Regions from separate parts of the Ensifer sp. LC384 genome, predicted to be linked through region 2. Evidence: riboswitches for the same ligand, from Rfam matches in the RefSeq annotation. Region 2 holds a riboswitch; the other holds the start of a gene.
The links. Region 2 has a riboswitch for thiamine pyrophosphate ahead of thiC (phosphomethylpyrimidine synthase ThiC). Riboswitches for the same ligand answer to the same signal wherever they lie in the genome.

Region 1 (4,152 bases), on a different contig from region 2:
GGCGGCCGATGCCGGCATCGACAATCAGCGGCACATCAGGGAAATGCGCGCGCATCGACCGCAAGGCGGGCAGATTTTGCGGTCCCATGGCACTGCCGATCGGCGCACACCAGGGCATCAACACGCGGCAGCCAGCTTCCAGCAGGCGCTCGGCGACGACAAGATCGTCGGTCGTATAGGGAAAGACCTCGAAGCCCTCGTTCGAAAGGATCCGTGCGGCTTCGACCAGCGCGAACACGTCCGGCTGCAGCGTGTCGTGATTGCCGATCACTTCGAGCTTGATCCAGTTCGTCCTGAACACCTCGCGCGCCATCTTGGCGGTGAGGACCGCCTCCTTGGTGGTGTGGCAGCCGGCCGTGTTCGGCAGTATTTTCGTCCCGAGCTCGCGGATCAGGTCGAAAAACGCACCGCCCGCTTTGCCGCCGGCCGTTTCGCGTCTCAAGGAGACGGTGATGATTTGTGTCTGTGAAGCCCGCACGGCGTCCGAAAGCACGGCTGGCGATGGATAGCCTGCTGTGCCCAGGAGCAGTCGGGAGGTGATTTCCGTGTCGTAGACTTGCAGCATGTTCAGCCACCTTTCATCGGTGAGAGGATTTCGATGCGGTCATGGTCGCGCAGACGCCAGCCATCGCGGTCGGCCGCGTGAACGAGTTCGCCGTTGACCGCAGTCGCCAGCCAGCTTCCTTCATAGTCGAGTGCCGCCATCAGTTCGGCGAGCGTCGAGCAGGCGATCTCGTGCTCGTCGCCATTGACGTTAAGATTCATCATGGAACTCCGATTGGTGGTTCGGGTTGAGCAGACATTCGGCAACGTCGTGCGCAAGGGCTGGCGAGAGCAGGAACCCATGTCGATACAGACCGTTCACGCAAAAGGTCGAGCCGCTTCGGGTGATCCTCGGCAGGTTGTCGGGATAGGCAGGGCGAACACCAGTCCCGGTCTCGGTGATCTCCGCCTCGCCGAAGGCTGGGTGCAGGGCGTAGGCGGCGTTCAAGAGTTCCATCAGCGAGCGTGCAGCAATAGGGCCGCACGTTTCGCTCTCGATCATTGTTGCCCCGACCATGAAGAGACCCTGGCGGCGTGGAACGACGTAGAGGGGGTGTCGTGGATGCAGGAAGCGCACTGGGCGCGACAGTTGAATGTCGCCGGTGCGCAGATAGAGCATCTCGCCGCGCACGCCCCGCAGGGCGGCATCATCCGGGAGCCTGGCACGGCCGGTGCAATCGATACGCCAATCGAAACGGTGGCTGACGGTGGCATCGGTCGTCTGGCCGAAGTGAAAACGCACGCCCATGGCCATCAATGTGTCACGGAGTGACGACAGCGCTTCTCTCGGATCGAGATGGGCTTCCCTGGGGAAGTAGAGCGCACGCGCGAAACGACCGGCGAGATCCGGTTCCAGCTCGGCTATCTCTTCTGCATCCAGCCATCTGTGCCCGGTGGTTCGCGTCGCGAAGCGATCGAGTTCGCGGGTGTCACGCGCGGCGGCGACGACGAGTGTGCCCTCTTGCGCGACTTTGCCGGGCAGCGCCGCCTTCCACCACTCGATGGCTGTCGCACCGACGCGTTCGACCCTCTCGTCGGCACTCTCGCGCTCACACCAGGGCGCCAGCATGCCGCCGGCAAACCAGGATGCCCCGGCGCCAATGTGTTGGGCCTGTTCGACAACGTCGACATCAATGCCGCGTCGTGCCAGCTCGTAGGCAGTGACAAGACCGACGACACCCGCTCCCTTGATCAGCACCGGCCTCATTTGGCAGCCGTTCGAGCCGTTGCCTGGCCGGCGCTGCAGCACCATTCACCCGTGCGCCGGCGCGCTAACGTCCGTGAGTGTAGCTGCCTATGCCCGAAGTTTGGCTCGTCTACGGCATCTGAAAAAACCATTGGCTGGCTCCAACGTTGACATTTGGAGACCCAGATCCTGGAGCTGGAAAGATAGAGACCCGTCCACGCGATCGCAAAAAAGGAGCTGTCGCGACTGCCGTCGTTCCCACCGTCCCTACGCCAGCATGAACTGGATCAGGTTCAACGGGTCATTGCGCTGCGGTCGAAAGAGCCGATCCGCCCAGCAATATCTCAGCCCCTTGTCGGGACTCCCCTGGTGAATGAACGAGTTGAACGACGATAGCCGCACTCTGTCAAGTGTTGGAGCAGAATGATGGTTGAAAACGCCGCCGCAAGGAACAACGCTCAGGCCGTGGATGCACCCACAGCCTGGCGCTCAGAGACGTTGGAGCATGGCGCACAGCTAAGTCATTCTTCGAACGACCCAGAGCGACCGGCCCGCATGAGCGATTCCGGAGACGAGTCGCAGGCGTGGATCATCCTTGAGCCGCTCAGCCTCAGCCGCATCAAGATTAAGGACCATCTGATCGGTTTCGTTTGCGTTCGGCGTAATCCACCAGCGCCGATCCTCGCAGCAAAGCCCGGCTTCCGGTTGCTCCTGGAGGTACTCAATCGCATATTCGGCGTTCACTTTTCGCGGTCCGGCGTCCTCGGGCATTTGTTTTTCCTCCATCTCACATTCCTTGAGCTGGCTCGACAACAAGGCTGCCGCAAATTATCTATAAAAAATGACCGCAATCAATGACGATACAGTTGCCAGCCGCATCAGCCGCATCCTTGCTGACCGGATCGTGACGGGCCAATTGGAACCAGGCACGAAACTCCGGCAGGACCATATCGCCGAGGAATTTGGGGCGAGCCACGTGCCCGTGCGCGAGGCCTTCCGCAGGCTGGAGGCGCAGGGTCTCGCCATTAGCGAACCGCGTCGTGGCGTGCGCGTCGCTTCATTCGATCTCAAGGAGCTTCGCGAGGTCGCACAAATGCGCGCCGCGCTCGAAGTTCTGGCGCTGCGTCATGCGGCCCCGCACCTGACGCCGGCGATCCTCGATCTGGCTGAAGAGGCGACGGTCGCCGCGGACAATTCCCGCGATGTGCGCTCCTGGGAGGAGGCGAACCGGCGCTTTCACCGGCTGCTACTGACGCCGTGCGGTATGCCACGTCTGCTTGCCGCGATCGACGATTTGCATGCTGTCAGCGCCCGCTTCCTGTTTTCGACCTGGCGGTCGGAATGGGAGGTGCGGACGGACCATGACCACCGAGCAATTCTCGCCTTCCTTCGGCAGGGCAAGATCGAAAATGCGGCCGCAGTCCTGGAGCGCCATGTCCAGTGGATCGGGCAGAAACCGGTCAAAAACGCCTCCGGTTCCACGCGGAATGCCTTTGCTATCGTCGGCTGACGGACGGCGCTCGGAACGCTGTTTTTTAAAGCGTTTTGGGGTTCCGGTTGGACAGCCGCGACAGTCAGTCAGCCCCTTCCAATACCTTCTATGGTTGAAGTCATCTGCTGCCTCGCCCTTCAGTTGGTTGCGTCTCCGCTGCCGAGGAAGAATTATAGATAATATCAGATTCTATCTATAATACGGATGCAACAACGAGGGCGATCAACTTATGCTGGATGCAGGTGTGCAGAACGAGGGAGTTCCGGCCAACTCCCCGACCGCCGATGAGAGCTCGAATCTCGATAAAGCGAGAAAAATCTATAATCTCCCTTTCAACGACCTCCTCTTTCGCGCGCAAACCGTCCACCGCGCGCATTTCGATCCGAATGCCGTGCAGATGAGCCGGCTGCTGTCGATCAAGACCGGCGGATGCGCGGAGGATTGCGGTTATTGCAGCCAGTCGGCGCACTATCCGACCGGGCTCAAGGCCTCGAAATTGATGGAAGTCGAAAGGGTGATCGCGGAGGCCCGTAAAGCCAAGGCGGGCGGCGCCACCCGCTATTGCATGGGGGCAGCCTGGCGCAGCCCGAAAGATCGCGACATGGAGGCGATCGTCGCCATGGTGGGCGGCGTCAAGGCGCTCGGTATGGAGACCTGCATGACGCTCGGCATGCTGTCGCCGGCGCAGACGGCGTCGCTCGCAGATGCTGGCCTCGACTACTACAATCACAATGTCGATACGTCCGAACGTTTCTACAGCGAGATCATCACCACCCGAACCTTTGCCGACCGTCTCGAAACGCTCGCCAACGTGCGCGAGGCCGGCATCAAAGTCTGCGCCGGGGGTATCCTGGGGATGGGCGAAACCGTCGACGACCGTGTCTCCATGCTTGTGACGCTCGCCAATCTTCCCATGGCCCCTGAAAGCGTG
Region 2 (4,152 bases):
TGCGGCCCCAGACGTGGATGCTCGGGTCAAGCCCGAGCATGACGGAGGGAGAGGGGGGCCTTCAGTTAATACAGAGCCGAAATCCTACGCCAGAAGGGGCGGTTCGCCGCCCCTTCTGGCGTGGTCGTTATCGCTGCACTACGGCGTCGTCGCCGACCGGCAGATAGAGATCGCCGCCGTCGCGATACTTGGCTGCCATCGCCTGCAGACCTTCCTTCTGCGCCTCGGCGCGGATGTCGTGCGAGATCCGCATCGAGCAGAATTTCGGCCCGCACATCGAGCAGAAATGCGCGACCTTGTGCGCCTCCTTCGGCAAGGTCTCGTCGTGGAAGGAGCGCGCGGTCTCCGGGTCGAGCGACAGGTTGAACTGGTCCTCCCAGCGGAACTCGAAACGGGCGCGCGACAGGGCGTCGTCCCGGGTGCGGGCCGCCGGATGTCCCTTGGCGAGATCAGCTGCGTGGGCTGCGATCTTGTAGGTGATGACCCCGGTCTTGACGTCGTTGCGATCCGGCAGGCCCAGGTGCTCCTTCGGCGTCACGTAGCAGAGCATGGCCGTGCCGAACCAGCCGATCATCGCAGCACCTATGCCCGACGTGATGTGGTCGTAGCCGGGCGCGATGTCGGTCGTCAGGGGCCCAAGCGTATAGAACGGCGCCTCGCCACAGACGGCGAGCTGCTTGTCCATGTTTTCCTTGATCTTGTGCATCGGCACGTGGCCCGGCCCCTCGATCATCACCTGGCAATCCTTGGCCCAGGCGATCTTCGTCAACTCGCCCAGCGTTTCCAGTTCGGCAAATTGGGCGGCGTCGTTGGCATCGGCGATCGAGCCCGGGCGCAGGCCGTCACCGAGCGAAAACGAGACGTCGTAGGCACGGCAGATATCGCAGATCTCTTCGAAGTGCTCGTAGAGAAAGCTCTCCTTGTGATGGTGCAGGCACCACTTGGCCATGATCGAGCCGCCGCGCGAGACGATGCCCGTGACCCGGTCGACCGTCAGCGGGATATAGTGAAGCCGGACACCGGCATGGATTGTGAAGTAGTCGACGCCCTGTTCCGCCTGTTCGATCAGCGTGTCGCGATAGACCTCCCAGGTCAGGTCCTCGGCGATGCCGTTGACCTTTTCGAGCGCCTGGTAGAGCGGCACGGTGCCGATCGGCACCGGCGAATTGCGGATGATCCATTCGCGGATGTTGTGGATGTTGCGGCCGGTCGAAAGGTCCATGACCGTGTCTGCGCCCCAACGCGTTGCCCAGACCATCTTTTCGACTTCCTCGGCCATCGAAGAGGTGACGGCGGAGTTGCCGATATTGGCATTGATCTTCACCAGGAAGTTCCGGCCGATGATCATCGGTTCGCATTCCGGATGGTTGATGTTGGCGGGCAGGACGGCGCGGCCGCTGGCGATTTCCTGGCGGACGAATTCGGGCGTGACGTGATCGGGAATATGGGCGCCGAAGCTTTCGCCGTCGCGCTGCGTGGCGCGCGCGGCGTCGCGGCCGAGGTTTTCGCGGATGGCGACGAACTCCATCTCGGGCGTGATGATGCCGGCCCGTGCATAGGCAAGTTGCGTCACGGCGCGCCGGCCGGTGGCACGCAAGGGCGCATGACGGACGGGAAAGGTTGGCGTCAGCCGGTCTCCGGAGGCAAAGCCGTTGTCTTCCGGCCGGACGCTGCGCCCGTCATAGGCTTCGACATCGCCACGTGCGATGATCCAGTTGCGGCGCGGCCGTGGCAGCCCTTCCTCGATGCGGATGTTGGCGTCTTCCACGGTATAGGGCCCGGAGGCATCATAGACCGTGACCGGCGGCTCGCCCGACGTGGGGTGCAGGGCGATTTCGCGCATCGGCACGCGGATATCAGGATGGATCGTGCCTGGTTTGTAGACCTTCTTCGAGGCGGGAAGCGGGCCTTTGGTGACCGTGAGGTCTGCGGGTTTGGTGACAATATTCATGATGAGGCTCCAAGTTTGCGGTTGGAGACCCAGTTCTGAAGCCGGAAGGAAAAGACAGGTCCGCCCGGATTTCCGCGCGATTGACGGACCCGTGGCGTCGATGTCTGCACCGTCCCTACGCCAGTATGAACTGGATCAGGTTCAACGGGTCACTGCGCCTCGGTCGGCAAAGCCGATCCGCCCAGCAGTATCTCAGCCCCTTGACGGGACCCCCCTGGTGAATGCCTAGAGATAGCCATCGATCCGGATGCGCAGTCAAGCGCTAATCCGAAGGTCGCGTGTCAGGCCTGTTGATCGCTTACTAGCGGCCCGGCTTTTCGACTGACGGGCGATCGGCATAATCCGCCCGGTTGATGCCGTGCCGCTGCAGCTTGTCGTAGAAGGTCTTGCGCGGAATGCCCAGTGCCTCGATCGTCGCCTTGACGTCGCCGCGCTGCGCCCGCAGCGCTTCTTTCAGAATTTCTGCCTCGTAGCGCTCGAGTCGTTCGGGCAGGGCGGCACCGGTTGGCACTGCGGCGGCGGTCGGCTGTCCGAGCGCCCCTTCGACGCCAAGGGCGACGCGCTCGGCGAAATGCGAGAGTTCGCGCACATTGCCGGGCCAGGAATGGGACATCAGATAGTGGTGCACCGCCGGCGAAACCGTCGGCACGTCGCGCTTGAACCGCTCGCCCGCGCGCGTCAGGAAATGCGAAAAGAGAAGCGGGATGTCGTCCCGGCGTTCGCGCAGCGGCGGGATCGACAGGGTGACGACGTTCAGCCGGAAATAGAGATCCTCGCGAAAGTCGCCCCGCTGGGCCGGGTCACCAAGGTCGATCTTGGCGGCGGCGATCACGCGGATATCCACCGGTCGCACGACATTGGTGCCGAGCGGCGTGATTTCGCGGGCTTCGAGAACACGCAGCATCTTGACCTGCGTTGCCGGCGGCATCGCTTCGATTTCATCGAGGAAAAGCGTGCCGCCACTTGCATGCTCGATACGGCCGATGCGCTTCTTCAAGGCGCCGGTAAAGGCGCCCTGCTCGTGGCCGAAAAGCTCGCTTTCGATCACCGTTTCCGGCAGTGCGCCGCAGTTGAGCGCCACGAAGTTGCCGTCGCGGCGCCGGCTCCAATTGTGCAGCAGCGTCGCCACCACCTCCTTGCCGCTGCCGGTTTCGCCGGCAACGAGCACATCCACGTCGGTGTCGGCGATATGCTGCAAGGTCTGGCGCAGCCGTTCCATGACCGGCGTCTGGCCAATCAGCGGCAGGCTTTCGCCGGCGACTTCCGCTGCACGCTTCAGGGCACGGTTTTCCATCACCAGCCGGCGCTTTTCCAGGGCGCGGCGCGCGCTCTGCACAAGACGGTCGGCGGCAAAAGGTTTCGGAATGAAGTCGTAGACGCCGTCCTGCATGGCCTGAACGGCCATCGGAATATCGCCGTGCCCGGTCACCAGAATGACCGGCAGGTCGGGGTCGAAATCGGCGATGCGGCGAAAGAGTGTCAGGCCATCGATCCCCGGCATGCGGATATCGCTGATGACGATGCCGTCGAAGCCCGGGCCGAGGAGTATGAGCGCTTCCGCCGCGCCGGGAAAGGCGGAGACGGTGAGGCCGGCAAGCTCCAGCGTCTGCTTCATCGCCTTCCTGAGCTCGCTGTCGTCGTCGACGAGGCATACGGATTGTTGCATCGCTCAGGCCCTCTTCAAGCGAACGGTGAAGACGGTACCGTCGGGGCCGGTCTTGACCTCGATGTCGCCGCCATAGTCGACGACGATTTCCTTGGAGATGGCAAGGCCGAGACCGAGGCCCTCATCCTTGGACGTGTTGAACGGGGTGAACAGATCCTCGAGGATATCGGGCCTGATGCCCGGGCCATTGTCGGCGACAACAAGGGAAACAGTGTCGGAGGCGCCTATCTCGCACCGCACACGGATCTCCGCGTCTGCCCGGTCGCCAAGGGCTTCCAGGGCATTCTGCAGCAGGTTGATCAGCACCTGTTCAATCCGGATACGGTTGCCGAGCACGCTGAGCCCGTTCTCCGGCAGATCGATGACGATCGCGTCCATGCGGCCGGCAAAGCGGCTGCGCAGCAGCATTCGTGCGCCTTCGATCACCTCTGGCACGGACGTCGGTTCGGCGACGAATCGTCCCTTGCGCGCAAAACTGCGCAGCTCGTCGGTGATGGTGCCGACCCGCTCGGTCAGCGCGGCGATGCTTTCGAGG

Region 1: another riboswitch for thiamine pyrophosphate. It lies ahead of thiO (glycine oxidase ThiO); the one in region 2 lies ahead of thiC (phosphomethylpyrimidine synthase ThiC).

Annotation. Positions count from the first base shown of each region.
Region 1 covers NZ_MBST01000008.1:78,304-82,455, forward strand. Annotated here, with positions in the region: gene BC363_RS09230 (thiazole synthase) at 1-565, opposite strand, end outside; gene thiS (sulfur carrier protein ThiS) at 568-765, opposite strand; gene thiO (glycine oxidase ThiO) at 755-1,750, opposite strand; TPP riboswitch at 1,976-2,107, opposite strand; gene BC363_RS35075 (hypothetical protein) at 2,156-2,587, shown strand; gene BC363_RS09250 (GntR family transcriptional regulator) at 2,571-3,239, shown strand; gene bioB (biotin synthase BioB) at 3,451-4,152, shown strand, end outside.
Region 2 covers NZ_MBST01000003.1:121,820-125,971, reverse strand. Annotated here, with positions in the region: gene thiC (phosphomethylpyrimidine synthase ThiC) at 128-1,951, opposite strand; TPP riboswitch at 2,046-2,177, opposite strand; gene BC363_RS04785 (sigma-54 dependent transcriptional regulator) at 2,253-3,617, opposite strand; gene BC363_RS04780 (sensor histidine kinase) at 3,621-4,152, opposite strand, start outside.